3 regions of the Rhizobium sp. ERR 1071 genome follow, and region 2 is predicted to be linked to each of the others. Evidence: riboswitches for the same ligand, from Rfam matches in the RefSeq annotation. Region 2 holds a riboswitch; each other region holds the start of a gene.
The links. Region 2 has a riboswitch for cobalamin ahead of FBZ99_RS09710 (DUF1636 family protein). Riboswitches for the same ligand answer to the same signal wherever they lie in the genome.
Positions count from the first base shown of each region.

Region 1: another riboswitch for cobalamin. It lies ahead of FBZ99_RS31405 (CbtB domain-containing protein); the one in region 2 lies ahead of FBZ99_RS09710 (DUF1636 family protein).
Region 3: another riboswitch for cobalamin. It lies ahead of FBZ99_RS23820 (acyl-CoA thioesterase); the one in region 2 lies ahead of FBZ99_RS09710 (DUF1636 family protein).

Region 1 is NZ_VITM01000018.1:75,831-84,794, forward strand. It holds gene FBZ99_RS31360 (hypothetical protein) at 1-137, shown strand, start outside; gene FBZ99_RS31365 (DUF2326 domain-containing protein) at 127-1,839, shown strand; gene FBZ99_RS31370 (hypothetical protein) at 2,092-3,003, shown strand; gene FBZ99_RS31380 (ArsR/SmtB family transcription factor) at 3,444-3,800, shown strand; gene FBZ99_RS31385 (MIP/aquaporin family protein) at 3,842-4,540, shown strand; gene arsC (arsenate reductase (glutaredoxin)) at 4,537-4,959, shown strand; partial or broken gene FBZ99_RS33695 (arsenical resistance protein ArsH) at 4,934-5,053, shown strand; gene FBZ99_RS31400 (hypothetical protein) at 5,220-5,783, opposite strand; cobalamin riboswitch at 5,969-6,093, shown strand; gene FBZ99_RS31405 (CbtB domain-containing protein) at 6,122-6,334, shown strand; gene FBZ99_RS31410 (CbtA family protein) at 6,348-7,118, shown strand; gene nrdF (class 1b ribonucleoside-diphosphate reductase subunit beta) at 7,295-8,269, opposite strand; partial or broken gene nrdE (class 1b ribonucleoside-diphosphate reductase subunit alpha) at 8,290-8,964, opposite strand, start outside.
Region 2 is NZ_VITM01000002.1:899,029-909,057, forward strand. It holds gene FBZ99_RS09680 (aminoglycoside adenylyltransferase family protein) at 1-50, shown strand, start outside; gene FBZ99_RS09685 (FAD/NAD(P)-binding protein) at 583-2,043, shown strand; gene FBZ99_RS09690 (RrF2 family transcriptional regulator) at 2,250-2,717, shown strand; gene FBZ99_RS09695 (SfnB family sulfur acquisition oxidoreductase) at 2,741-3,952, opposite strand; gene FBZ99_RS09700 (hypothetical protein) at 4,328-4,645, opposite strand; gene FBZ99_RS09705 (FAD/NAD(P)-binding protein) at 4,666-6,081, shown strand; cobalamin riboswitch at 6,274-6,490, shown strand; gene FBZ99_RS09710 (DUF1636 family protein) at 6,599-7,012, shown strand; gene FBZ99_RS09715 (ABC transporter ATP-binding protein) at 7,023-7,802, shown strand; gene FBZ99_RS09720 (ABC transporter substrate-binding protein) at 7,823-8,782, shown strand; gene FBZ99_RS09725 (FecCD family ABC transporter permease) at 8,846-9,862, shown strand.
Region 3 is NZ_VITM01000007.1:253,071-263,099, forward strand. It holds gene FBZ99_RS23785 (ABC transporter substrate-binding protein) at 1-374, opposite strand, end outside; gene FBZ99_RS23790 (TonB-dependent siderophore receptor) at 374-2,770, opposite strand; gene FBZ99_RS23795 (FecR family protein) at 2,964-3,899, opposite strand; gene FBZ99_RS23800 (RNA polymerase sigma factor) at 3,997-4,503, opposite strand; gene FBZ99_RS23805 (ATP dependent DNA ligase) at 4,697-5,479, shown strand; gene FBZ99_RS23810 (hypothetical protein) at 5,539-5,853, shown strand; gene FBZ99_RS23815 (hypothetical protein) at 6,324-6,623, shown strand; cobalamin riboswitch at 7,117-7,327, shown strand; gene FBZ99_RS23820 (acyl-CoA thioesterase) at 7,427-8,266, shown strand; gene FBZ99_RS23825 (LysR family transcriptional regulator) at 8,259-9,176, shown strand; gene FBZ99_RS23830 (DUF1852 domain-containing protein) at 9,177-10,029, shown strand, end outside.

The DNA of each region.
Region 1 (8,964 bases), on a different contig from region 2:
TCATCGAAGCATTCTGGAATGCTTGCCAAGAGCTTCGTGCACGCAATCCCGCAATGGTGATACCGGATGCCGGGCGGCTCAATCGCATCCTTGCGGACGCCGACGCCGGCTACCTGATGGCTCGCGATGCAGATTGACCGCCTCTACACCGAGCCAGCAACAATTGAACCTGTCATCTTCGATGCCGGCGTCAATGTCATTCTTGGCGAGAGCGATGACACCAGTTCGAAAAACAACGGCGTCGGCAAGTCGCTTTGCATCGAGTTTTTAAACTTCGCTTTGCTCAAGCGGAAATCCGAAAGCCGGGTCGCCAAGATTCCCAAAGCGACATTCGATCCATCCATCTTCATATGCGTCGACTTCCGCATGAATGGCTCACGCTACACAATCAAAAGGTCCCTCGAACATTCGGAACGTCCTCGGATCGTTCTGGACGGCCAGGAGACCAATTTTGCCAAGATCGAGGATGCTACTCACTTCCTTACCAGCCGCATGTTCCCTGATGGCAAAACCCCTCCCGTTGGGTTCCGCGAGATCTTGGGGCCGCTGATCCGCGATGAACGCTCCGAGTTCAAATCGATTGTCTCCTGCTTCGACACCAAGTTCCGAATTCCTGACAACTATGCCCCGCACCTGATGTTGCTGGGAATAGATCTCGGAATTTATCGCGTCATCAAGGACATCCAGAAGGAGCTCGATGCCATCGGTACTGAAGAGGGCCGCATCAAGGACAGCGTGCAGCTTGTCCGCCAAAAGAACCTCGACGAAGCCAGGTCCGATCTCAACGTTCTGGATGAGGAGGTGGAGGCGATACGCGAAGGCATAGATGCTCTCGAGAACTCGCCTGCCTATGACATCGTCAAGGGCGAGATCGTCGATATCGAGGATCGGATGGCAGAACTGCGTAGCCGGAAGGAGGTCCTTGTGCGGCGCTCTGCCAGCTTGGCCCCTATCGCAGTGGAGCCAAACATCGATACCGATGAGGTGCGAGACTTCTACGACCAGATGCGCAGCGGCCTTGGAACCAGCATCGTTCGCGAGCTAGACGAAGTGTTGGCTTTCAAAGCTAAGATCGAGCAATTCCAACGTCATTTGCTTGATGAGAAGTCGAGAGTCCTACAGGTGGAGATCAGGGACATTAACAGGCAGCTGGCCGAACTCGACGGGCGTTATGCGAAGCTTGTTTCCGTACTTGACCAAGAGGGCCAGCTCCGCAACCTCCGCCAGACATACGCCTCTTTTCAGGCCAAGAGCGACGAGCTCGGACAGCTGAAGAGCTTCTTCAGTCGGTATGATCAGCTGTTGGTTGAGAAACAGGCGAAAAAGACCGAGATCGAAAAGGAAAAACTCCGACTTCAGGAAAGTATTCTGATCGCAGATGATCGAGTTCGCTCCTTCGAGAAAACCATCCTTCTCATCCATCAGTTCATTCAGGGAAACCGAAGAGCTTCTTTCGAGGTCCGAACGACTACGAAGAAACAGGTTGTAGAGATCGTCCTGCGCATTGACGATGATGGCAGCCATAGCGTCGAGCGGGAAAAAGTTTTCATTTACGACATCGCGCTGTTACTCAACGACTTCAGCAAGGCCCGCCATCCAGGCCTTCTGGTCCACGACAACATCTTTGACGTCGACGACGACACGCTTCAGAAGAGCCTCGAATTTATTCTCACCCGCGCATCTTTTGATGACGAGCAGCAATACATCCTTACGCTCAATCTCGACCGCGTCCAGCATTGTCGGGAGGAGGTTTGGTATGAAGAGCTTGAGCGCAGCGTTGTAGCCACCTTTACAAAGAGCAATCGTTTCCTGAAAACACATTACCAGGAAGTCGGTTAGCGCTCATCCCAGTGGGATCGAGCGCACATTACGGACCTAAGAACCTCCAGCGATACTCGGCGGCAGTTGTTCTCTGTCATGAACGACGGTATCATCTGATTCGCTGATGTTATCAGCTGGGGCACGGCCCAACTCGGCACCACCCGCAAAGGGACGGTAAATCCGTGAAATGGACTTACGTACAATTCCGGAACTTGCGTTCTGGCATGACAACGGTGCCTACTGCCAGTCGCGATTGTTCGGGAATCGCACATGGACTTTCTACGCTCAGAATTCGCATTTAAATCGGCGGCCCTTAAAATTGAACGCGGCCTCTCGTCGCGCTCTTCATCATTTGCTGTAAGTCCAGAAGATGTGGCTGAGATGTTGCTGCCGCTAACGAGTGCTGCCGACGGCGAGCAACTTTTGCATGGCTCCAGGAAACTGGCAGAAATGCTCAATCAATCAAATTCCACACCTCTGAAATGCGCTTGGATTCAGCAGAAGCTGGCCAGAGCGTTCGCTGGAAGATCGTATCAGAGCCTCCGGCGATCGTTCGACTTCCCCACGGACTTCCGGGAAATCTTTCCGGGCGCAGCACTTCCGTACGGTTGCATGGAACCGGGCCAGACGCAAACCCACCCCTATCCGAGAGAACTCCTTGCCTTCCCCGAGCTCTCGCAATGGCGCGCAAATTGGGAACGGTCCGGCGTGTCGACGCGCGAACGACCGTTCTTTCCGCCTATGCTTCCAAGCTCATATTTCCAAGGCCATGAACCTCATTACGAGCGGCGGACGAACTGGCGCGCAGAGACCAGGGGACCTAACCCGCTTGCTCGCTCACCTTCCGAAAACGGACATAGCTGCGTTCTCGTCAGACACAGAGGACGGCATCTTATTGGTGCAGCGCGTTGGAAATGGTGGGGCGATTCGGGATACATCAGCGGTGTCTGCTTTAGCCTTTATTTGCTAACAAGAACTGGATGGCTGAAGACCTTCTTCGACATACGCCCTTACTACGCTGAGCCGACTTGCGGGCCTTTCATCTACAGAGATGGACGTGGGGAGGAAAGTGATCATATCCAGGCCGGCCTTGAGGAGCTCAGTCGACTGGCTGCTGATGAATCCAAGGATGAAGAAGAGCTGGAGCAGTGGGGTCTAGTGAGCAGTTTTTCGTCCCCGTAAACCGCGACGGCCAATGATATCCAATTCCGACATATGGCTTTTCGATAAGAGTTACAGAGCCGGGGGAGGTCGCTGTAGACCTTCGGCTAGGGCATGCTTGGGAACCTGCTGGGCCGCGGCTCGAAATATGATGCCCCGGCAGATTGTGGAGCCTCGTGTTCACCGCGTTCCAGCCATGTTGAGGCCTTAGCCGAAGTAAAAGTCGTGGTTCTCATCGGCGTTCGGCGAGAGCGCTGAGAGAACGGCTGAGTTGACCTTGCTGACATGATAGCCTGGCTTAACCGGCCGGCCGTCGTAACGGAAATCAGCGCGGAATTCTCGGCGGCTCGAGCACGCTCGTCGGGTCGCCGAGGGAGATAATGTCCCTTCTGCCTTTTGTTGTTGTCGATCGGGTTCATCTGCGTTATTCCTTGTTTCAATCATTCAAGGATTGTTGAAATATGGATCAACGTCAAGCCCTCATCGCATTCGGCGCGCTTTCTCAGGAGACCCGCCTGCACATCATCCGCATGCTGGTTGTTGCAGGCCCTGACGGCATGGCTGCGGGTACGATCGCTGAAAAAGCGGAAGTCTCGCCCTCGAACGTGTCCTTCCATCTGAAGGAGCTCGAACGATCCGGCCTGATCGCGCAGCAGCGGGCGTCCCGCTCGATCATCTACACGGCGAACTATGAAGCGCTCGGGGGCCTTGTCCGCTTCCTGATGGAAGACTGCTGCTCCGGGCACCCGGAGATCTGCGCACCGGCCGCTGAGGTGGCCGCCTGCTGCGTCCCCAATCGAGACGATAAACTGCAATGATCATGGACCGCGATCATTCCGGTACGACGGAAGGTGAGGTGATGAGTAAGTTCGATCTGCCACGGCGGCTGGTTGCCGAAGGCCTCGGGACCGCGATGCTGGTCGCGACTGTGGTCGGGTCGGGCATCATGGCAACCTCGCTGACGCAGGACATGGGGCTCGCCTTGCTCGGCAACACCCTCGCGACCGGAGCAATCCTGGTCGTCATGATCACTATTCTCGGACCGATCTCGGGCGCCCACTTCAATCCGGCGGTCTCGTTGATCTTCGCAATCTCCCGCGCCTTGCCGAAACGCGACTTCGGCCGATACGTGATTGCGCAAATCATCGGTGGCGTCAGCGGTGCGGTCGCCGCACACCTGATGTTCGGCCTGCCGATCATCGAACTGTCCACCAAGGTTCGCACCGGTGGCGCCCAATGGTTCTCCGAAGGCGTTGCGACATTCGGGCTGGTGGCGGTGATCCTCAGCGGCATCAAGTTCGAGCAGAAAGCGGCCGTGCCGTGGCTGGTCGGGCTCTACATCACCGCCGCCTATTGGTTCACCGCATCGACCTCGTTTGCCAATCCGGCCGTTGCGCTGGCACGATCGCTGACAAACACATTCTCAGGCATTCGGCCGATCGATCTGCCTGGCTTCTGTGTGGCGGAGGTTGCCGGAGCGGTTCTTGCACTCATGCTGTTCACCTGGCTCCTGCAGCCGTCCACTTCATCGCCAATCTCATCGGAAGCAAAGCTATGAACGTTACCATCTACCACAATCCGGACTGCGGCACGTCACGCAACACATTGGCGATGATCCGCAATGCCGGGATCGAGCCTCAGGTCATCGAATATCTGAAAAATCCGCCGTCGCGCGAGCAACTGGTGAAGATGATCACTGAGGCCGCCCTGACCGTCCGCGAGGCCATTCGCGAGAAGGGCACGCCCTATGCGGAACTCGGGCTCGACAATCCGGACCTGACCGACGACCAGCTTCTCGACGCGATGTTGAAGGACCCGATCCTGATCAACCGCCCCTTCGTCGTCACACCGCTCGGCACCCGTCTGGCGCGGTCGTCGGAAATCGTTCTGGACATCCTGCCCGACACGCACAAGGGCGCCTTTGCCAAGGAGGATGGCGAAAAGATTCTCGATGAGAAGGGAAAGCGTATTGTCTGATCTGCCTGCTGCATCGCCGGAGCATCTGCGCCAGTTAGACCTCGAGGCACTTCGGCCGCCATTCTCGACGCACAAGCCGCGGATCCTCATCCTCTAGGGGGCAGAACAAGAGCAGTTCAAAATCCTGCGCTAAGAGGAACGCCATCGGTCATTGAGGATCGGTGGAATATTGCGCTCGATCAAGTGGCAGGAGCCGCATTTCCGGTTGGCCCGGCCCAAGCTCCGCCGGGAGAAATCAAACGATAAATGTTCGCAGCTTGCTAGCGCGCCAAATGTAACGCCGGCCTGACGACGAGAATGCGGGCAATCGCCGCAATGCCGTTCAAGCACACCAAGCCGGCGGCAGCCACTAGATTGATCAGCACGACCTTTGCGATGATGGATAAGGAAAAGGCACCGTCTCCAGAAGGAAGAAATGCCGTGGCGGCAAAAAGGATGCCTTCGTAAGCGACCAGTGCGGCAGCGAAAGCCGCAACCCAAGCCAGAAACGCATTGAGCTTGGCGCGCGTGACAAGCGTGGCTGCCAGGAACGCCACGAGGGCCGCGAAGCCGATGGCGATGCCCCATGCATAGCTGTCCCAATTACGCGGATAGCCAAGAATAAAATACCCAACCATCTGGTTGGCTAGCCAGGCTAGCAGCACAGCAAACAAGGCCATCCGGCGCGGCAGCATGATTACTGAGACAGTAGCCAATGCCACAAAAGGCGTGATGCAGGCAAAAACGGTACTGAGGGCGACGCTCGCACCGGCGATGATCAGTACCCAGGCAGCCGCAAAGGCCGGCGCGGAGGCATGTAGCGGAAACTGGCGGCGGTTGATCATCTCAAATTACCCGATGAAACGGCGATGACGTTTTATATCGCAGCTTTCGGCAAAAATCCAATCCGGCGCCGCAATGCGGACCCGCGCAAAATTAGACAATCAATGGCGCTCAGCGTCTCTGCCCAACACCACAAGCGCCCTTCTTAAGCTGCCGATATTGACACTCCGCCAGCCTTGGTCTCATGGTGGTTTTGCATCTTCAAGGTCGAGGAAGCCGGTGAAAATCCGGCGCGGTCGCGCCACTGTAAGGGATGCGGCCCTATTGGGGCTGTATCGCGAGCCAGACCCTCAACCTGAACAGGCATCAACCCAGGACGCGCAATCCCCAGGAGTTCACCATGACAAGCGCTGCTTTCGCACCAACCGTTTCACCCGCTCTTCCCATACCATTGCGGGACATTGTCCCTTGGGCAATTTTTGCTGGCCTTCTCTGCCTGCTCGCGATTTACTTTGTCGGCGCCGAAGAAGGCGCAACGTCAATCATCCATGGCATGTATGTCCATGAATGGGTGCATGACGGTCGCCATCTGCTCGGTTTTCCCTGCCACTAAAAGGGACATTTAAATGGTAAGAGATTTACTCGTTCGCGGGATGCTTGTGGGCATCATCGCCGGACTGATCAGTTTTGGCTTTTTGAAGCTGTACGGAGAACCGCAGGTAGACCGTGCGATCGCTTTTGAATCGCAGATGGATGAGGCAAAGGCGAAAGAAGAGATGGCCAAGGGCATGGCCATGCCACCAGAAGAGCCGGAACTTGTCAGCCGACCGATGCAGGCCAGTTGGGGCCTGTTGACGGGCGTCATGGTCTACTGCACGGCTTTCGGCGGATTGTTCGCACTGACCTTCGCGTTTTCCTACGGACGCTTTGGTGGCACGGCCTCCCCACGGGTTTCTGCCGCCCTGGTTGCCCTGACGGGTTTCATATCGGTCTATCTCGTGCCGAATATCAAGTATCCGGCAAATCCGCCATCGATCGGTAATCCTGAAACGATCGCTCCTCGAACCGAACTTTACTTCGGCATGATCTTGATCTCCGTCATCAGTATGATCTTCGCGGCAAAGCTTCGCAGCGGCTTGATAGCTCGTTGGGGAGCCTGGAATGCGACGTTTATCGTAACCGCCGTTTACTTTGCGGTTGTCTTTCTCGCTGGACAGCTTCTGCCAGCGATCAATGAAGTTCCGCAAGGCTTCCCGGCCGATCTGCTCTGGAAGTTCCGCGTCGCGTCGATGGTTGCCCAGATACTGATGTGGGGCACATTAGGCCTTGTGTTCGGCGCAGTCGTCGAGCGCATTGTTCCGACATCACGCGCGTCGGATCGTTTGGCCATTCATTGAAACGTGTGACAGGCCGCTCACCCGTGAGCGGCCTGTCACGTCATATCGCGAAAACGGGCCAAGAGGACCATAGTCCCTTGTCCAGGATCCGCCGATTCATCGGTAAATCGAAATATCCCGCCTCAATTTGCTTGATGGATGCAACCTTCGACTGGATGGCCGACTTAAAGCGCTGCTCAGAAATTCCAATCCTCGTCCTCTGTGGCAACCGCCTTGCCGATCACATAGGACGAGCCTGAGCCCGAGAAGAAGTCGTGGTTTTCGTCCGCATTCGGCGACAACGCGGAGAGGATGGCTGGATTGACCCTGCAGGCTTCGGCCGGAAAGAGCGCCTCGTAACCGAGATTCATCAGCGCCTTGTTGGCGTTGTAATGCAGGAACTTCTTGACGTCCTCGGTCAGGCCGACGCCGTCATAGAGCGCTTCGGTGTATTTGGCCTCGTTGTCATAGAGTGCGAGCAGAAGATCGAAGGCAAAGTCCTTGATCTCTTGGCGTTGCCCGTCCGAAAGCCGCTCAAGCCCGCGCTGAAATTTGTAGCCGATGTAATAGCCATGCACCGCTTCATCGCGGATGATAAGGCGGATCATGTCGGCCGTATTGGTGAGCTTGGCGCGGCTCGACCAGAACATCGGCAGATAGAAACCCGAATAGAACAGGAAGCTTTCGAGGAAGACGCTCGCGACTTTCTTCTTCAAGGGATCGCCAGAGGCATATTGCTCAATGATCAGCGTAGACTTCTTCTGTAGGAATTCGTTCTCCTCCGACCAGCGATAGGCATCGTCGACATCGGGCGTCAGGCAGAGCGTCGAGAAGATCGACGAATAGGAGCGCGCGTGGACCGCTTCCATGAAGGAGATGTTCGAGAGAACAGCCTCTTCATGCGGCGTTGCGGCATCTGCCATCAGCTTGACCGAACCGACACCGTTCTGGATGGTGTCGAGCAGAGTTAGCCCGGTGAAGACGCGGATGGTGAGCTGCTGCTCCTCTGGCTTCAGGGTTGCCCAGGACTGGCTGTCGTTCGACAGCGGCACCTTTTCCGGCAGCCAGAAATTCCCGGTCAGGCGATTCCAGACCTCGAGGTCCTTGTCGTCCTCGATGCGGTTCCAATTGATGGCGCGAACGCGGCTTGCCGGCTTGAATTGCATATTCATTTTCATCGTCCCTCAAACGTTCAGAGCGTGCAGGAAACGCAGCCCTGAACCTGCGTGCCTTCGAGCGCCATCTGACGAAGGCGGATGTAATAGATAGTCTTGATACCCTTCTTCCAGGCGTAGATCTGCGCCTTGTTGATATCGCGCGTTGTCGCGGTATCGCGGAAGAACAGCGTCAGCGACAGGCCTTGGTCGACATGCTGGGTGGCCGCCGCATAGGTGTCGATGATCTTTTCCGGCCCAATCTCGTAGGCGTCCTGGTAATAGTCGAGATTGTCGTTCGTCATGAAGGCGGCCGGGTAATAGACGCGGCCGATCTTGCCTTCCTTGCGAATCTCGATCTTGGAAACGATCGGATGGATCGAGGAGGTCGAGTGGTTGATATAGGAGATCGAGCCCGTCGGCGGCACAGCCTGGAGGTTCTGGTTATAGAGCCCGCCTTCCATGACGGCTTTCTTCAAGGCGAGCCAATCTTCCTGGGTGGGAATGGCAATCCCGGCCTTCTCGAAGATTTCCGCGACACGCCCGGTCGCGGGCTTCCATTCCTGCTCCGTATACTTATCGAAATATTCGCCGGAAGCGTATTTCGAATTCTCGAAGCCCTTGAAGCTCTGGCCACGCTCGACCGCAAGCAGATTCGAGGCGCGAATGGCGTGGTAGGTCACCGTATAGAAATAGATATTGGTGAAATCGAC
Region 2 (10,029 bases):
CTCGCCACGCGGCGACCTGTCTGCATCGGCAGACCCTGTCGCTGCTATAGGCGGCTGCCCCTATGAGCCGACCACGTCGGATTGATGGCTTTGCCAGCTGGTTCAGCTGCGCGCTTTAAGCCACATCAGACATGTTCGCCTGACGGCAATGGCGATCGCTTTCGACCGTATGCGGTCAGTGCTTCTTATGAACGCCTTCCATGACGCTAAATACAAAGATCGCGGCCAGAATGAGCATCAACGTATAGTCGAACGCGGTGAGCAGACGAAGTAGTTCCATGATGTTTCTCCTCCCACAGAGAACACGAACCAGAACAACCGCGAGTATGTTCCTCGAACGGGTGTATGCCAAGTTTTTTACATCTTGCGATGCAAAAACAATGTTGTGCGGGGCACAAATAACCGTTTGTTTGCAAAGGCATATCAGCACTGTATTGACTGCCGTTGGTTGCAGAGAGGGCAGGCACGCGCTGCAATCGTATTGTCAACAAATTTTATAGAGTATATCACTACCTCACTGATAATTGCCGTTGCCGGCGGATGTAGAATTCGTGTGGCGATCGATCTGGAGGAAGTTGGCTATTGACCATCGGCTCGGACCACCAGGCGCCTGATTTGCCTGTTATCGTCATAGTTGGCGGCGGCGTTTCCGGGACGGCGGTTGCCTTCCATTTGCTACAGAATCAGTCGGGGCGGGGCTGTCAGCTTTTTATATTCGAGCCAAGGGAGCGTTTGGGGGCAGGGCTTGCCTACGACACGCAAGATCCTGCCCACCGCATCAATGTGCCGGCAGCGAAAATGAGCCTGTTGCCCGACGACATCGAGCATTTTCAGCGCTGGCTGCTGGAGAATGACGCACTTGCCAATGATGATGCGGCGGTCGCCGTGAATGGCGGTTTTTTTCCGCGACGCTCCGTTTTTGGAAACTATATCAATAGCATGATCCGTCCTTTCGTCGAGAATGGGCGGCTCCTCCATGTCAGGCAAAGTGTCAAGCGTATTCAAAGGACGGGCAACCGCTGGACGGTCACCGGTACTGATGGACAGCGCGTGGATGCTGACATTCTCGTCATCGCCACCAGTCATCCGTCGCCCTTGCCGCCGCAAGTGCTGCAGGATGCGCTTGCCGATCACCCGCGCTTCATTCCCGATCCGACACGACCGGATGCGCTTGCGGCCATTCGCTCCGAGGATCGCGTTCTGATCGTCGGCAATGGTTTGACCTCGGCCGACGTCATTGCCTCGCTCGGGCTCAGAGGCCATAAGGGGCCGATTACTGCCATATCCCGACGCGGCCTGCGCTCGCGCGGCCATGCGGCAGTCAGGCAGGAGCCATTCGGCGATTTCGCCACTCAGCCGTCGAAGACGGCAGTCGAGCTGCTGCGCAACGTACGTACCGCCATCCGCAAGGCGCAGGACGAAGGCCGCAGCTGGCATGCTGTCATCGACCAGGTGAGGGCGCAAGGCCGGCATGTCTGGCACGCGCTGCCGATCGCGGAACGGCGACGTCTCGTCCGGCATTTGAGGCCATTCTGGGATGTGCATCGGTTTCGCGTTGCGCCGCAGGTGGAGGCTGTCAGTGAAGGGGCGCTTGCAAGCGGCCGGCTGGAAATACTGGCGGCTTCGGTCGCGGCGGTCGGCGTTGCAGATGACGTGGTCGACTGCACCCTACGCCTCAGCCGTTCGGAGCGATCCGTTGAAAGGCAATTCGATGCGGTCGTGGTCACCACCGGACCAGGGCACCGCGGGATCCTGCAATCGCAGGGCTGGATCGACGAGCTATCGAAGGCCGGATATCTCGCAATGGATCCCGCACGGCTCGGGTTTTCCTGCGATATGCGATCACGGGCGCTTGCCGGCGATGGAACGGTGGTTCCATCCTTGTTTATCTCCGGACCGCTTGCGCGCGGAACCTTCGGCGAATTGATGGGATTGCCCGAGGTGGTCGAGCATGCCGTTCTGGTGGCTGACCAGGTGGCGGGTGCGGTTGCCGACTTCAGGCGTGGGCAAGAGAAGGCATATTTGGACAGTAGCGCCGCCTAAATCCAAGAAAAGCCGCAAATTCGTTGCTTAGGCGATACAATTGCCTAAATTTACTCATATAAACTATACAATTTGTGAGTTACTGTCTTGTTCGTAAGGGGCTGCGGGGTTACTTCCGCAATCTGTGCTGACAGGACCGGCCCGTTGAGTCTCTTTTGAGCCACGCCGGGTTTTCAACAATCGACTTTGCAGTAAAGCGGACGGCGATGCTTACGAAAAAAGGAAAATACGGACTGAAGGCGCTGGTGGATCTCGCACGCCTTGGTCCGGGTGAAACCGCGTTCATCAACGATATCGCGTTACGCAACAATATTCCGAAGAAGTTTCTCGATACCATTCTCCTCGAATTGCGAAATGCCGGCGTGTTGCGTTCGAAGAAAGGCCCAGGCGGCGGTTATTCGCTGTCGCGCCCCGCATCGGAAATCCGCATCGGCCATGTCATTCGTACCCTGGACGGCCCGTTGGCGCCTATCCGTTGCGCCAGCCGTACTGCTTACGAAGCCTGCGACGACTGTTCCGATCCGGAACGCTGTCAGGTTCGGCGCTCGATGACCGAGGTGCGTGACGCGATTGCCGAGATTCTCGACAACATGTCGCTGGAGGAATTCGTTGCCGGTGGCGCTGACGCCGATATCCCGGAACGGGAAAACCACCGGGCCTCACACATCGGCTGACCTTGTCGATTCTCCTGCGCCCATCAAGGCAATGAGGTCTTCGATGGCTTTACGCCGTTGAGATGGTAGTTGCCGACGATGTGGTATTTCCGGCGGGCCGGTTCATGCAGGGTGTGAATGCGGGCGTTGCGCCAGTGGCGGTCAAGGTTGAGTCCGATGCGCGCAGACTCCGTGCCCGCAAGCTCAAACAGCGCGTCGGCTGCTTCCATCGCGATATCGGCAGTAATCGTCTGGGCCGCCGCAACGGAGAGTGCGGCGTCGATAACATGATCTTCGGTGAGATTGATCTGTGCGGCATCGATCCTGCCGCCGGCGCGCTCCACCATCGCCGTCGCCGCCTCAATGCGGATGGCAATCTCGCCGATCCTTGTCACGACCAGCGGATCGTTGACGGCTCGCTCATCCCCGTTGCCTGAGTGAGAGCGGGTCCGCACGAATTCCATCGTCGCCGTCAGCGTGGAGCGGGCAATGCCGAGATTGATGCCGGCGCCGGTGAGCTGGTTCACACTATCGATCACTGTAGGCTCAGCCAGCTTTTCTCGGTGCAGAAGAAGGGCGTCGGCATTGAGATAGACATTATGCAATATGATCGTGCCGTTTCCGGAGGTGCGCTGACCAAAGCCATCCCAGTCGTCGATGATCTGGATGCCCTCCATATCTCTGGACACGACAGCGGCGATCAGCCCCTTGCGTTTGTCGGTCGTGAATAGCGCAATCCAGTCCGAAAACAGAATGCTGGCGGAAGGCTGGCTCCGTCCGCTGAGGCGGAAGCCGAGCCCGTCCGCTGTCAGATGCCAGGGATGCTGGTCGGTGCCGCTTGCACCGGATTGGGAAAAGATGCCGCCGAAACGATCGCCGATAATGGCGCGGTCGAAAAGGGATGCCCGTTGGTCCTCGCCGCCCCCAATTCTTACCGCTTCCAGCACATGAAAATGGGTTTGCAATATCTGTGCTATGGAAGGATCTGCCTCGGCGAGGATCGCAACGACCTCGGCAAGAACGCAGTTCGAAATGTCGATACCGCCATGTTCCGAAGGAACGGAAATCCCCAGCAGGCCTGACTGCGACAGGGCTTCGACCTCGTCATAGGGCAGGATGCGATTGATATCGCGATCGCTTGCATGCTGAGCAAAACCGGCGGCGAGCGAACGTGCGATCTCGAGCGCTTCCTCTTCGCTCTGGACGCGATGGGCGGGCGGCCTGACACGTTCGTGCAACTGCGAAACAGTCCCCATTCACCACTCCTCGGCCAGCGCCAAGTCGGTTTCTCAGGCGCAGCAAATCCCTGCGATCTTAATTTCGATAGCTGGAGTGTACAACGGATTTTCCTGGCGCATTCATGTTGCGCCCTCGGGCACGATAGGCGCCGACCACGAAAATTGTAAGCGAGCGGCCCGATATAATGCGTTGAGGATGGCGGGTTGCGAACCCTCTTCTCTGGGACCAACGAATAGCGAAAGCTGCTTCATAAGCTGGTCCTAGGGCTTGGAATTGCTTTCCCTTTTTGCCGGTCGACGCAGGTGCCGGATACGAAGGGAGTGTCCGGTCGCCCGCCGTTTTCTGTACCGCAGCTTCGTCGACCCTATTCCGCCCGGACAAGAAAGCACTTGCTAGCGGAGCGTTTTCGCGCTTTCATATACGACTAAATAAGTAGACAATGGCAATAATTCTGCTGCCTGATGGCTTTTGACGAAGTAATCATATGGCGGCTGATTGCAGGCATCTGGTGTTGGATCAGAGTTGGACCTGCCTGTCGCATCTTTCATTTTGGAAGGGTCCTGATTGAAGAAGCGCGACGCGTATTGAGAACGGAAGCGGCTTTCGTGCGTTCTGTCGGCCGCAGTCCCAAGGTTGCCGAGGCCCGGATATCGGCTCTGTGTTTCCGGACCTGTGAAGTCAGCAAGCCCAAGAAAGGCATGATCGACCACCTCTCGCCCCAGGAGTTGATATGACGGTTCAGGGATTCTTTTCCGCCAGGACGAACGCGACAGCGCGGCCTTATGCGATGCCTCGCATTGCCGTGATCGGGCGCGGTTTTTCCGGCATGATGATGGCGATCGCCCTGATGAAGACGGTTCGCTTTCCCTTCCATCTGCAGCTTTTCGATCCTAATTCCACCGTCAGCGGCGGACAGGCGCTCGCCTCCGGACATAGCAGTGAAATTCTCAACAGCCGTGTTCGCGATCTTTCCGTTTCCGCGGGAGATCCCGACGACTTCAATCAATGGCTTTGCGGTAATGCGCCTTTCCGCAGCGCCGTCCCCGCCGCCATACCCGGTTTTTTGCAGATCTTCGTACCGAAGAGCATTTTCAGCGACTACGTCTATCAGCGCTTTTCGGAAGCCTTCTCGTCACGGCGGGATGTGGCGGTGCAGGTCAGCAGCGAGACGGTCTTCGGGCTTCGGCGTGTTCGGGGCGGCCGTTTCGTAGTGGAAAGCGATGGCGCCGCCAATGCGCCTTTCGACATGGTGGTGCTGGCGACAGGCTATGGCATTAGCGATCACGAATTCCAGGCCAGCGATCTCGTGACCGTGCCGACGACGGTGCGGGCGCGCCGTCTCGTGTCGCGACCGCATACGATCCTGCTCGGAAGCGGCCTGCGCGTCGTCGATCGGCTGCTGCAGATGCGTGAGAACGGCTATACGGGGCAGATCACCATTGTTTCGCGGCGAGGCTTTCTGCCGCAGAGCCACACACGCAACAATGCCGATCCGGTTTTCCCTGCCGACGAGATGCCCGGCAAGCTCAGCGAGATCGTCCGCTTCGTCCGCAAGGCTTGCGTCGAGGCGGAGGCGAACGGCCAGAGCTGGCAATCCGTCATGAACGGCTTGCGCAAGCATGCGCGCTCGCTTTGGCGATCTCTGCCAGCCGGGCAGAAGCAGCAGTTCAACCGCCATTTGCGGGCGCTTTATGACAGCCATCGCAATCGGCTTCCCGAGGCGCTGCATGTACGCCTCAATCAGGAGCTTGCCGAGGGCAATACGCTGCTGCGGCGCGGTCATTTTATCCGCCGCACGCCGACCGGGCTGGTTTTGAAGCCGGCTGGCCGGCAGGAGACCGAGCAGCTCTATGCCGACGACGTAATCGATTGTCGGTGCCAGGCGCCGGATTTGAATGCACCCTTGCTGCGTAGCCTCATCGATGCCGGTCTCGCGGTGCCGGACGAGCTTGGCCTCGGTCTCGCCGTGGACGCGACAGGCTCGCTTGAGGTCAACGGGCGTACGACAGACGGGCTTTTTGCGATTGGTCCCCTGGGACTTGGAAGTCTCCCCGACATCGATCTGGTGCCTGAGATCGTGACGCAGGCCTATGCGGCGGCAGAGAGCGTCGCGGAGCGTTTTCATCCTCAGTGCAAGGCGGTCTGACAGCCCTGCGGTTTCTTTCATTCTGGATCGCGATTGAGTGCTGCCGCATATGCATATCGCAGTTGCGGCCTCGAGCGGAGATAATGGCTTGTCATTTGTTATGTAATAACGTAACGATTGCCTACTCAGGCCGAAGCTCCAGGACAAATGAAAGCGCATATGACATCCCCGTTGCCCGCATCCGCTTTCTATGACATGAATACCGCCGATGGTGCTGCTTTCGGATCGATCCGGATGGCGGCTGAAAAGGGAACACGGTGCGGATTACCCATCAGGGGCCAAGACCGTGGCTGCCCCCGCAACTGTAAGCGGAGAGCGCGTTCGCAATATGCCACTGGCGTCAAGCCGGGAAGGCGCGAACGAGTTGTGACCCGCGAGCCAGGAGACCTGCCATCGACGATATCAACCGCAACGGACGGGGTGTTCCGATGGAAAATCAGTGGTTGGGCGAGGGCGCCGCTGCGTCCGCTGGCCCCATCTTGACTGTGCCTCCGGCGAAATCTCCGGGAGGCATCTCATGGATAATACAAAAGAGGCGACGCACCGGATCACCGTGTGCACCAACTGCCGTCATGTCGGCAAACCGTGCCGGCCGGGCCTCGAACTCCTGAAACATCTGCAGATGGCGATCTCCCAGGCTGACGCCGCACTCGCAGATGATTTCAGCCTGGAGGGCAGCGTCTGTATGGCGGGCTGCGAACGGCCGTGCACGGTCGCTTTCCAGGCCACGCCAAAGTCGACGTACCTCTTCGGTGACATCGAGGATGCGAGCGATATCGGTGCGCTCGTCTCCTTCGCGAAGCTTTATCGGGATCGCCCCGATGGGCTGACCCGCGAAAGCGAACGCCCGAGAGCGCTGGCAGGCAAGACCCTCGCGCGCATTCCCGCCGCCATCGTATCAGCCGAACGCCAGCTGGTCGTATTGCAATAGGAGCCGGGTCATGTCCGAACGAAGCGCACGACTGGAAGCAGACGGCATCAGCTGGGGTCCCCAGAAGGGAATGCCGATCATCAGTGGCATCACGCTATCAGTCGAGGCCGGCGCCCGGCTTGCGATCATCGGTCCGAATGGAGCCGGCAAGTCGACCTTGCTGCGCTGCCTCTATCGCGGCCTCAAGCCGCAGCGAGGTTCGGTGCGTCTCGACGGCATCGATCTTTGGTCCATAGGTCCGCGGGAGGCGGCGCAGCGCATCGCCGTCGTGCCGCAGGAGACGCCAGGTGATTTTCCCTTCAGCGTGCGGGACGTGGTGTTGATGGGCCGCATCCCGCACCGCAAGGGCATGGCACGCTGGAGCGATCGCGACCATGAGGTCACGACCAAGGCGCTTGCCCGTCTGGAACTGGAGTCTTTGGCACAGCGGCAATTCGCGTCGCTGTCGGGTGGTGAGAAGCAACGGACGCTGATCGCCCGCGCCTTGGCACAGGAGCCGGAACTCATCATCCTCGACGAGCCGACCAATCACCTCGACATCCGCCATCAGCTCGAGATTCTTGAGCTACTCAAGAGACTCGGCCCGACGATCATCACGACGCTGCACGATATCAATCTCGCTGCTGATTTTGCGACGCAGATCGCCGTCATGGATTGCGGGCGGCTTATGGGCCACGGCGAACCTGCCGAAGTCCTGACTGTGGAGCATGTCTCGAACGCTTTCAGGGTTGGTACGCGGCTGCATCACACCGACGGCGGCCCGCAGCGCTTTTCCTTTTCCCTTCGATAATACGATCATTGGAGTTATTCATGTTTTCTCGCATGTCCCTGTCTGCCGCGGCCTTGCTTATCGGAAGCCTGTTTGCGGGCACGACGCTCGCCGAGCCTGTCACCGTGCGCAGCTGCAATCGCGATGTGACCTTCGACAAAGCGCCGGAGCGGGCCGTTTCCAACGACGTCAACCTGACCGAGATGATGTTGGCGCTGAAGCTACAGGACCGCATGGTCGGCTATACCGGCATTTCCGGCTGGAAGACGCTGGATGAGAAGCTGCGTGACGGCGTGAGGGAACTGCCGGAGCTGTCGCCGAAATATCCGAGCAAAGAGGTGCTGCTCGGCGCCAATGCGGATTTCTTCTTTGCCGGCTGGAACTACGGCATGAAGGTCGGCGGCGAGGTAACTCCGGAAACGCTCGCCCCCTTCGGCATCAAGGTCTATGAGCTGACCGAATCTTGCATCTTCGTCATGCAGAAGAACAAGCCGACCATGGACGACATGTTCGTGGATCTCCTCAATCTCGGCAGGATCTTCCGCGTCGAGGACAGGGCGGAAGCGCTGGTCGCCGGCTATCGCAAGCAGCTTGGCGAGGTCCAGGCGAGGATCGGTCATGTCGCCAAGCCGACCAGCGTTTTCGTCTATGACTCCGGTGAGGAAAAGCCGTTCACATCGGGGCGCTACGGCATTCCGACTGCCTTGATCGAGGCTGCCGGCGGCGTCAATGTGATGGACGACGTCGAGAAGAGCTGGACTGAAGTGTCCTGGGAGCCGGTCATCGAGAAGAACCCTGAAGTGATCGTCATCGTCGATTACGGCCAGGTCACTGCCGCCCAGAAGATCGCCTTTCTCAAGGGCAATCCGGCCTTCAGGAATATCGATGCCGTGAAGAATGACCGCTTCGTCGTGCTGCCCTATGTGGAGGCGACGCCGGGGCCGCGCAACATCGAGGCCATCGCCACGCTGGCCAGGGCCTTTCACCCGAGCGCCATGTAATCGTCTGCAATGCCGATCCGCACCAGTCGATCATGGGGCGGATCCCTTCCTCAAGTTTCAAGCATGCGCCTCAATCTCTCCATCCTCATCCCCTTGCTCGCCATAGGCTTCATTCTGTCGATCACCGCCGGTGTTTCGCTCGGTTCGGCATCCATTCCGTTCTCCACCGTCTGGTCGATTGTCGGCAACAGACTGCATGTTGGTGCCTTTCCGGCCACCTGGTCCAGCGGGCAGGAAAGCATCGTCTGGGACGTCCGTTTTCCGCGCGTCGTTCTGGCGGCGCTCGTCGGGGCGGGGCTTGCCATCACCGGCGCCGTCCTGCAGGCGCTGACGCGAAATCCATTGGCGGACCCGCATCTCCTCGGCGTCTCCTCCGGGGCGGCATTCGGCGCCATTCTGGCGCTATTGCATACCGGGCTGATCCTCGGCCTGTTGACGGTGCCGTTGTTCGCTTTTGCCGGCGCCTTGCTCGCAACCGCGGCCGTCGGGCTGACGACGCGGCTGACGCGCTCGCATTCGGCCGATCGGCTCGTCCTGTCGGGCGTGGCGGTAGCCTTCGTGTTCACGGCGCTTGGCAACCTCCTGATCTTTCTGGGCGATCCGAGAGCCGCCAACACCGTTGTCTTCTGGATGCTGGGCGGGTTAGGACTGGCGCAATGGCAACATCTTATCTATCCCGCCGGCATCCTGCTGTTCTGCCTCGTTTCACTTCTTCCGAAGACGAGGGAGCTCAATGCACTTGCGATGGGCGATGAAACGGCCGTCACGCTTGGCATTGCCGTTGCACGATTTCGCTTGCTACTCTTCGTCATCACGGCGCTGCTGACCGGCGTGATGGTCGCCTTTTCAGGCGCAATCGGTTTCGTCGGGTTGATGGTGCCGCATTTCGTGCGGCTGATCGTGGGCGGCGACAATGTGCGCGTGGTGCCGCTGAGCGCCGCTTTCGGCGCACTGACGTTGATCTGGGCTGATGTCATCGCGCGCCTGGTGATGGCTCCGGAGGACATGCCGATCGGCGTGGTCACCGGGCTTACCGGAGGCGTCGCCTTCATCTTGATATTGCGGAGCAGGCGCGCATAGATCGACCCATTGCCAAGGTGTTTTCCTGGCCTATTTCCGGGCGGGCGATGATCGGCGCGGCAGGTCGTCGTCAAGATGAGAGCGGCCGATATCCGGTTTTGAAGGAGAGTCCGGATAGGATAACGGCATGGAATGCCTTCGTGTCGCCTTTCTTTGTCTTACAAGGC
Region 3 (10,029 bases), on a different contig from region 2:
GCGATGCGCTGAAGCATTGGCGCTGCCTGCTGTAAGGTCGGCGTGGTGACGATCAGGCTGGGAGCGAGCGCGATCAGCACCTCGAAATTTGGCGTAAACAAGAGCCCGACATCGACAACGGAGGCCGGCAAGGTCGGATCGACGACATAGCGGTCACACCAGCTTGGCGCGGGCACGCCGACCGGCGCGATACCCATCGCCATAAGCGTCGAGGCAATGCCCCAGTCCAATGCGGCGACGCGCGGGGCATCTGCAACCGGAGCATCGGTCAGCTCTGCTGCCCGCGAGGATATGCTGTCCGCCCATGACGCCGCGAGGCCTACCAGCAGGGCGCGGCGTCCGATGGTTACTGGGGGATGCCTTCTGTCTGTCATCACCACTTGTACCCGAGCGTGGCGAAGACGGTACGACGCATGCCGTATACGCAGCCCGCCGCAGTGCAATCACTGATGAAGTGCTTATCGAACAGGTTCGATACGTTCAAGGCAAACGTTGCTCCGCGCATCTCACTCGAGAGTTTTCCGAGATCGTAGTCCAGCGCCGCATCGAATACGACATGATCGGGTATCTTTGCCGTATTGGCATTGGTGGTGTAACGACTGCCGATATATCGGACGCCAAAGCCGAGGCCGAGGCCGCCGGCCGTTCCATCCTGAAACTTGTAATCGGCCCACAGCGATGCTGTATTGGCGGGCAAATTCGCTACGCGGTTGCCTGCGGTCCCATCGCTCGCCTTCAGGATTTCGTTGTTGAGGTAGGCGTAGGAGGCGGTCACGTCGAGTTCGTCGTTCATGCTGGCGACGGCGGAAACTTGAGCCCCCCTGCTTCTGACCTCTCCGACCTGCGTCTGGACGACGGGTACCGTCAACGTGTTGGTCAAGTAGTTTTGTTGCGTCAGATCGTAGAGCGACGCAGTAAAGAAGCTGTCATAACCTGTGGGCTGATATTTGAAACCGACTTCATACTGATCGCCGGTGGTCGGCTTGAAAGGCTCGCCCGAAGCGGCGACGCCGATGGTGGGATTAAAGGAGGTGGCATAGCTCACATAGGGCGCAAAGCCGTTATCGAAGAGGTAGGTCAAGCCGGCGCGCCAAGTGAATGCATGGTCGTTCTGATCGGTCGTGACGTTTCTCAGATAGTTGTCGCTGTCGGTCGCGGCCCAATCCTGGCGAGCAGACAGCAATAGTGCCCAATTGTCGAATTTGAGCTGGTCCTGCGCGTAAACGCCGAGCTGCCACTGCTTCTGGTTGGCGTTCTGAAAGATGGCAGGCAATGTGACGGGCTGCGTATAGTCGGGATTGTCGAGATCGAGCGAAGGTCCGGCGCCAAAGCGCGTGAGGTTGTTCCAATTCTTGTACTGATAGTCCAAACCCAGGATCGCCTTGTGCGCGACGGGGCCGGTATCGAAGTCAGCTTCCGCCTGGTTATCAATTGCAAGGGTATTGAGCTGTTCCTGAGCGGTATAGGCCGACCTGGCCAACGTATGGCCATCTACCGCCAGGGCCGTAGCCTGCAATTCGGCATAATCGACGCTCACGTGCTGAAAGCGCAGGTTCTGTCGGACTGTCCACACGTCGTCGAAACGATGCTCGAACTCGTATCCGATGCTCTGCTGCTGGCGCCGCATATGGTCGAAATCCCTGTCGCCCGTGAACAGGTCCGTCGGGAAATAGGCGCCGCGGCTTGTCGGGAAGAGCGTCCCGGTAGTCGGAAGGCGGCTCCAGAAGCCGCCCTTCGGATCGTTGAGATAATCGCCGAGGATCGTCAGCTTGGTATCTTCGTCCGGCTTGATCGTCACGGATGGTGCAATCTCGACGCGCTCTTCGCGCTGGCTCTCGACCTGGGTGCCTGTGGTGCGGCCTAACCCGGTCAAGCGATACAGCACTGTGCCCTCGTCGTTCACCGGCCCGCTGAAATCGAAGGCCGCCTGGGCGCGATTGTAGCTGCCGGTTTGAAACTGCATCTCGTGCAGCGGTTCATCCGTCGGCTTCTTGCCGACCATGTTGAGAAGACCGCCGGGCGATCCCTGGCCGTAGAGAACCGAGGCGGGACCCTGCAGGACTTCGATGCTGTCGAGGAAGAAGGGGTCGACCTTCGGCACAGCCCAGGTCCCCTGCTGGAGCTTCAAGCCATTATAGTATTGGTCGATCTGGAATCCGCGAGCCAGAAAATTGTCCAGCCGGTTGTCGGGGCTGTCAGGCGTAGTCACGCCGGCCGAATAGGCAATGGCCTGACGAACAGTCTGCGGCTTTTGAACCTCGAGCTGGGCTCTGGTGACGACCTGCACGGATTGCGGCGTTTCCAGCAGCGGGATGCCGGACTTCGACGCGACGTTGCCGTCGGTCGAGACGAAACCGGCCTGCTTGGCCGCCTGCACCACGATGGGAGCGAGCGTCGTTGCTCCATCGGCCGCTGCCGCTCCTGTGGCTGCAGCACTCGGATTGGAAATCGTCACCGTCGTTGCGTTGGTGAAATGATAGGTCAGGCCTGATCCGGCCAGGATTTTGTCCAGCGCTTCGGTCCGGGTCAGCGATCCGCTGGCACCTCGCGAGCTTATGCCGCGCGCGACATCGGCGCTGAAGAACAGCTGGATGCCGGTCACTTTCGAGAATTGAACGAGAGCTTGGGACAGAGGCTGCGGCCGGATGTTGTAGGCGACGCGGCCGGTCTTCTCGACCGCTTGCGCGAAGACAGGTGCAGGGGCGGCGACGATGGTGCCGAGCGTGGTCGTGACCAGCAGCGCGAATACAAGGGAACGGTTGCAGCGCAATTTTCCGGCTCCGCCGTTTTGCTGAGATCTCCGAGTGTCATTTCCGCGGTACTGCATCGCCCACCTGCATCCTGTGCCCGCCAATGCGGGATTGCTGCTCTAAAAGGCCTCGGTTCGATGGCCTCGAGAAGTTAGACACCTGACGGGGCGGAGCTAATGAATTAGTTGAGAAAAAAATTCATGTTTTTGGAACTTAGCCGGAGCGGTAGACGAGCGTGACATAATTGGCCGCGTTCAGGAGGCGGATGCCAAGTGTGTCTGCGATCGTCTGCAAGGCGCTCTCGGTACGGGCCGTTTCAAAGATCGCCGTAACCGGTATGTCGCCGATGCTGCTATCCATAAGAATGATACGGCCGCGCCGGTAACGCTCCAGTTCCGCCAATACGCGCCGCAGGGGCACGTCCTGGAAGATGATGCGGTCGCTGCGCCATGCCTCCACCGTGTCAAGACTTGCCTCGGTCGGCTGGCCGAGACCGTTGCGGCCATAACTGACTTGCCATCCCTCTTCCAGTCGCAGGTTGGAAAAGCCGTCTTCTTGCACTTGGACGGCATGCTCGCTGACGGCGACGGTGACGAGATCGTCTACAAATTTCACATCGAACTTCGTCCCGAGTGCGCGGGTGTTTCCACCCCCGGCATCCACTAGAAAAGAGCGAGCCGGATCGCGTGACACATCGAAGAATCCTTCACCGCGATAAAGCTCGACGCGCCGCTCCGTCTCACTGAAATGCGTCGAGAGCGCCGAATAGCTCCCCAGCTCGACAGTGCTGCCGTCAGGCAAGCCGATCGTCCTGCGCTCGCCTATGTCGGTTTTGTATTCCGCAAAAAAGCCCCGCTGATTGAGGGCATAGAGGCCACCAAGCCCCCCGACGATCGCGACGGAGCCGAGGACGAAATTGCGTCGTGACAGAAGCGGACGACCGCGGCGCATTCGATCGAATTCCGGCTGCATGATATCGAAGCGTGCCCAGAGCGCCTGCGCGTGATTCCATGCAGCGAGATGCGCGTCGTCCCGAGCGAGCCATTCTTCCAGCGCCTGCCGGTCGGCCGCCGTAACCTTGTCGTCGCGCATCCGCACGAACCACTCCAGGGCTTCCATGACGATCGGGTCAGTCACTTCTTCGTTCATATCGCTTCGCAGCCCGGCGTTCCCTAGACCCTTGTGGGTCAAAGCCTCTATTACCCATGACACCGCAAGCAAGCTATCCGATGAATGAGGAACCGGATTAATAGCGACCAATTTTCCGGTCGAGCTCTGCAAGAGCGAGAACGATGTGAGAAATCACGGTGTTGCGAGAAATACCTTGGCGTGCAGCGATTTCGTCATAGCCCATGCCTTCGAACTTGTTGAGGACGAAGGCCTCGCGGCGCTTTATCGGCAGCGACGCGACTGCCTGCAGAACACGTCGCAATTCACAACGATAGATCGCTGTCATTTCTGGGGAGGGGCGTCCATCCGGTATGGCGTGAAGCTCTGCATCCGGGATGCCAACTTCGCCATGTCGCTTGAGATCTCGGAGATGATTGAGCGCGAGATTGCGTGCCGTCGTCATGAGATAGGCCGGGCAGTTGTCGAGATTGCCAGTGTCCGCGGCCGCGACTAATTTGGTGAATGCTTGCTGGACAAGATCGTCCGTCGTGGCCCAGTTGCCGACGAGGCGTCGGATGAGTTGTTGCAGGCGCCTTTGTTCGGAGACGTATAAACCAGCGATATCAAACGTCTTGGCACTCATTGACTTCATCCAGATTTCAAACCGCGACAGATCCTCCTGTTGGCTGTAGGTGATCGAAAAATGAACTGCAATCTCGGAATCTTAGACGGCTTCTAAAGTGCTCCAGAGATACCAGCCCGCCGAGGTGATAAGTGACGGATTTCATTTAGGGTCGCATCACGCGCCTTGCGTCGTATTCTTGATCACATTTGTCATGTTTCGAACGATTGTGGCTATTGAGCAACATTCGTTTCCACGGCTGGGCGTTTACAAGCTGTTGTCCAGGCGAACCCCGTTTCAGCTTGGAGGCGCATTTAACTTCAAACGAGGACTCCACCCAATTCAGTTGGCCTTAAGCCACTTGAGGATACGCAGAAGTTCATTAGGATCCCGGCCGCGGGTTCGACTCCTTTATTTCGATGGACATGACCTGACAAAGCTGGATTTCGCTGAACGTCGGCAGATCCTCGATGGGCTTCTCGTCGATCATGCTGGCGTCATCAAACTATCCGAGAAGGTTGAAGCCGATGGCGACGAATTGCTGGCCGCCGCATGTGCGCACGGGCTGGAGGGTATCATCGCCAAGAACCGTGACCAGCCGTATCGCTCGGGCCGTACGGGTGATTGGATCAAGGTGAAATGCGTCCGGAGCGACAGTTTTTTCATCGTCGGTTATGAACCATCTGCCGTTGCGCACGGTGGGATCCGCAACTTGTTTCTTGCTGCCTATAGAGGTGACGATCTCGTTTACGTCGGCAATGTGGGGACGGGCTTCAATGAACGCTATGCCACCAGGCTCCGCAAGGATCTGGAAAAGCTCAAGACATCCCGGGCGCCGATCGCGCTGAAACAGCGTGGTGTCGTCTGGGTCCAACCGACGCTGATCGCCGAAATCGAGTATCGTGCCTGGACCGATGACGGCAAACTGCGTCACGCTTCGTACAAGGGACTCCGGGAACGGCAGGACAATGCCGAGGTCTATCGTCTACCGCAATGAGACCCAGAATGAATTGGCACAGCCCTAACCCGTGTGACAAATGGTCAAGAAGATAAGAAATGGCTCCGTTTCAATCGCCGCCAACAATAAAACTCTCCCGGCTACGCGATATTGGTTGGTCTCTGTGGGATCCAATAGGTTTATTGAAACCAGGACAACGGTGGGAAGATGAAGAGTGTAGGTCGTTCGCCGATGAATACGATACTTACCTGCTAAACGCGGCAGAACAGTTGCGTAGAGGAGTTGCCACTTCCACCGTCATTGCATATCTGGTTGACATCGAAGCTAATTACATGGGTTTGGGACAAAGACCCGATACCCATGAAAGGGCAAATTCATTGGTTGGCGCGATCAATGCGGACAGTTTGCTGTGAACCTATCCGAAGCCTTAGGCGTGGTGCCCCGCCAATTGAGCCAATCCGTTCCCCCGCAACTGGCCTGAAACGGCCCCTAGAGATCGGGATTGGCCGGCAAGTTGACCGCGGTGCGCTCTCACACTCGCCGATTTCCGGCGAGCAATATCATGGTCTCGTTCAATCCCAATCTGGAAGAATTTGGGCCTATTTGTATCGCTATCGCAATTGGTAGAGAATTGAAAAAATTGGCGTATTTCGCTTCGGCATAGGATACTAATACTTAGCCTGATAAAGAACAGATAAGCAGAGTTGTGGAACGTCTGGGCGGTTTGGTGGCTGTTGCATACCAGCCTGAAACCGCACTTTCCACGAGTGTTGAAGAATAGATACGCTAGGGACAGCTGCCTGTTATTCTAGGCAGGGGGTTGGGTTGAGCGGCCCACATCGATCCGTCCAATCGCCGCCACGGGCATATTACGACCGAGCTGGTGGGCGACGAAATCAAGCGCCTCAATGCGTTTTGCCGCCGGGCGACCGATGGTCAAGGGACCGATGTGATCATTGAAGATGTGTTAGGCACAGAAGATGCCGCCCGGCTCGAACGTTTTGATGCAGTGCAGCTTGCAACCGTTCTTCAGAGTTGCCGCGAGCATACGACGGCGAGTTCTGCCGGCAAAACCTCGTTTGCGATCTCGCGATTGGAAAAGAAAAGCAGCAATGACGCAGATCGTCTCACGAAGTATCTTGCGCGCTTCGATCTCGGATTTGAAGACATCAAGCTGCGGTGACCGCCGGCAGATTCCGTAGTGCTATTCAAAACGCGGAAAGACGAGTTCCATCACCTAGCCTGATCTAAAGCGTAATGTTCTCGCGAACTTATGGGTTGTTTGAATTTCCGGGCCGACAGTTCGATTCCCCTCACATCATTACGGATCGATTTTGTCGACTGTGGGTCGTGATCTCTAAAAGTGGCATTGCAGCCGAGTGCGGGACGACTGCTTTGCGCCGTCATTTCGGATAGCGGGACCGCCTGAAAGCTGCCTTCCCCTGATCGTATCGCCTCGTCAGCGTCGGCTATAGGCCGACGCTAGGGATACTATAGAGACGGCTAGTCCTTCGCGCACCAGAGAGCAAAGGTCTCCGGCTCTCGCAAGGCGATGACAAGATGCAACTGGCGTTGCCAATGAAGTCAGACATTAGCTTCGCATTCTACCCAAAAAAACCATGTAGCAAGTCATATAAAGATGTCGTTATATGGTTGACGGCTGCGCTCTCGCCAAGGCATGGTGTGCCCGTCGTGGTTCTGCGGATGTCGAAATCCGGAGCTAAGAGGGAATTCGGTGGCGGCGACACAAGCGCACATACCGGAGCTGCCCCCGCAACTGTAGGCGGAGAGTTGTCGTTCAACATGTCACTGAGGAAGACTCCTCGGGAAGACGAACGTCAGCGATGACCCGCAAGCCAGGAGACCTGCCGCGATAGATAACGTCCACGGGCGGGGTGTCCCGGTGTGCCGCTTTACGCGATCGGCATGCCCTGCCGTTCGCCCTGCGTCATGCGTCCGCCCCGTCACAACCTGATGGAAGTGCGGATGACACAGACGATCAAAACAACCGGCCAGCCAGCTCTGGCGACCCGTCTCATCGACATCGTTTTTCCCGGAGATACGAACCATCACGGAACGCTGTTTGGCGGAGCTGGCCTTGCTCTCATGGACCGCGTCGCATTCATAGCGGCCACCCGCTTCGGACGCGTCCCCTTCGTGACGGCCTCGTGTGAGCGCATCGATTTCAAGCAGCCGGCACATGCCGGCCACATCGTTGAGTTCTCGGCGGCGCCGGTCAGAGCCGGACGTCGATCTGTGACGGTCGAGGTCGAGATGTTCGCGGAGACAGTAGTAGGGCATCACCGCCATGCTTGCACTCGCGGCATCTTTAATATGGTGGCAACTCCCGAAGGCCAGGGCGCCCGGGATTTTTGCCTCCCGGAACTCCTGCCTGTGGAGCCGCCGCTTCCGATGGCGAGCGTCAAGATGGTGGATATCGTTTTTCCGGATCAGGCAAACAGCGTCGGGCGGATGTTCGGGGGTGAGGCTATCTCGTTCATGACGAAAGCCGCCTTCGTGGAGGCATCGCGCTACTCCGGCAAGCTGGTGGTGCTGGCGTCATCCGAGCGTATCGACTTTGCGAGACCCATTGAGATCGGGGAGATCGTCGAGGCGGAGGCACGTATCGAACGTGTGGGTCACAGCTCGATGCTTGTTGAGACAAAGCTCTGGTCGGAGAATCTGCTCGCGGGCGAAAGATCCATTACCGCCACTGGGTACTTCAACATGGTGGCGGTCGGCGAAGACAGCCGGCCGATTGCGATCCTCGAGGAAACCACTGCGGTAGAACTCTCCGCAAGCGAGGACGGGCACGCTCATGCTTGACCGACAGCATTTATCGATCCTGCGCGAAGTGGATCGCCTGGGAAGTCTGACCGCGGCCGCGGAACGGCTGAACGTGACCCAGTCCGCGCTCAGCCATACGATCCGAAAGCTCGAAGACCGCTATGGCGTGGCGATGTGGGAGAAGGACGGTCGCAATCTCCGTCTCACACAGGCTGGCCGCTACGTTGTTTCGGTGGCGCAGCGTGTGCTGCCGCAGATCGAGAGGGCCGAACATGTCCTGACGGACTATCGTCAGGGTCAGCGGGGTTCTTTGAGGATCGGCATGGAATGTCATCCATGCCATCAATGGCTGATGGGTGTGACAAAACCCTACCTCATGGACTGGCCGCAGGTAGACCTGGAGCTGACGACCTCATTCGCCGCCGGCGGTGTGTCGGCGCTAATGGTCCACGAGATCGACATCCTGATCACCCCGGACCCGATCGAGGCACCGGGTATCCTGTACGTGCCGGTGTTCGACTATGAGCTCGTGCTTGCCGCTCCAAGCTCTCACCCGCTTGCGAGCAGGGACTATGCCGACCCGATGGATCTCACCCATGAAACTCTCCTGACCTACCCTGTTCCGCCGCAGAGGTTGGACGTGTTCACGCAATTCCTGGTGCCCGCCAATTGCAGCCCCCGACACCACCGCAATGTCGAGACAACCGAGATGATGCTCCAGCTCGTGGCTGCTGGCCGTGGGGTCAGCGCCATCCCGGACTGGCTGGTGCACCAGCAGGCGGCAACGCTCGGCGTCTGCCCTGTGCGGATCGGCCCCACAGGGATCCACAAGAGCATTCATCTCGGCCTGAGACGTAGGGAAGAGGCCGTCGATTTCATTGCGGGCTTTCTCACTGCGTCGCGCGGGTCGAGAGATGTCTCTCGTCCCAAGCATGAGAGCCGCTCATGATTGCGTGAAATCAAATCAATTTTTCTTCGTCAAAGGCTCAGACATAAGGGGTGCACATACCAGCAGCAGAATCCTCCAGTACTGACAGGTAAAAGGGTGAGAGAAGCGATGAGAGCGATAAAGGAGAAACAAAGCGACCCTGCTTTCACTTCGGATGTGACGGATGATAATGCGGCGGACGCGGGATTTCGCTTCGTCCTCAAGAGTATTCCCTTCGATGAGAACTACCTTCCGGCAGCTAACACGCGCATTACGACTAATTTCGCGAACCTCGCCAGGGGGGCACGCCGCCAGGAGAATCTTCGCAACACCCTGACGATGATCGACAATCGCTTCAACGCCTTGGTTCATTGGGACAATGCTACAGGTGATCGATATTCCGTCGCCCTCGACATCATCTCGGTCGAGCTTGCGACCGATGCTCGAGGCAAGTCCGACGCCTTGCCGCTGATTGAGATCCTGAAGACGACGATCATCGACCGAGCCACGAATGCTCGCATCGACGGCATCGTCGGAAACAACCTGTCATCCTACATCCGCGACTATGATTTCAGCATCGTGCTGCCCTCATACAACAAGGAGCGCGCCGAATTCAGTACACCGGAGAATTTCGGGGAGCTGCATGGAAACCTGTTCCAATCGTTCCTGAAGTCCGAAGCGTTCAAGACGCATTTCAGGAAGCCGCCGGTGATCTGCCTGAGCGCCTCGAGCAGCAGGACCTATCGTCGGACTGAAAATCAGCATCCCGTGCTGGGGATCGAATACCAGCAGAATGGCTTCTCGGCGACCGATGAATACTTCGGTAAGATGGGATTAAAGGTTCGCTTCTTCATGCCGCCACATAGCGTGGCGC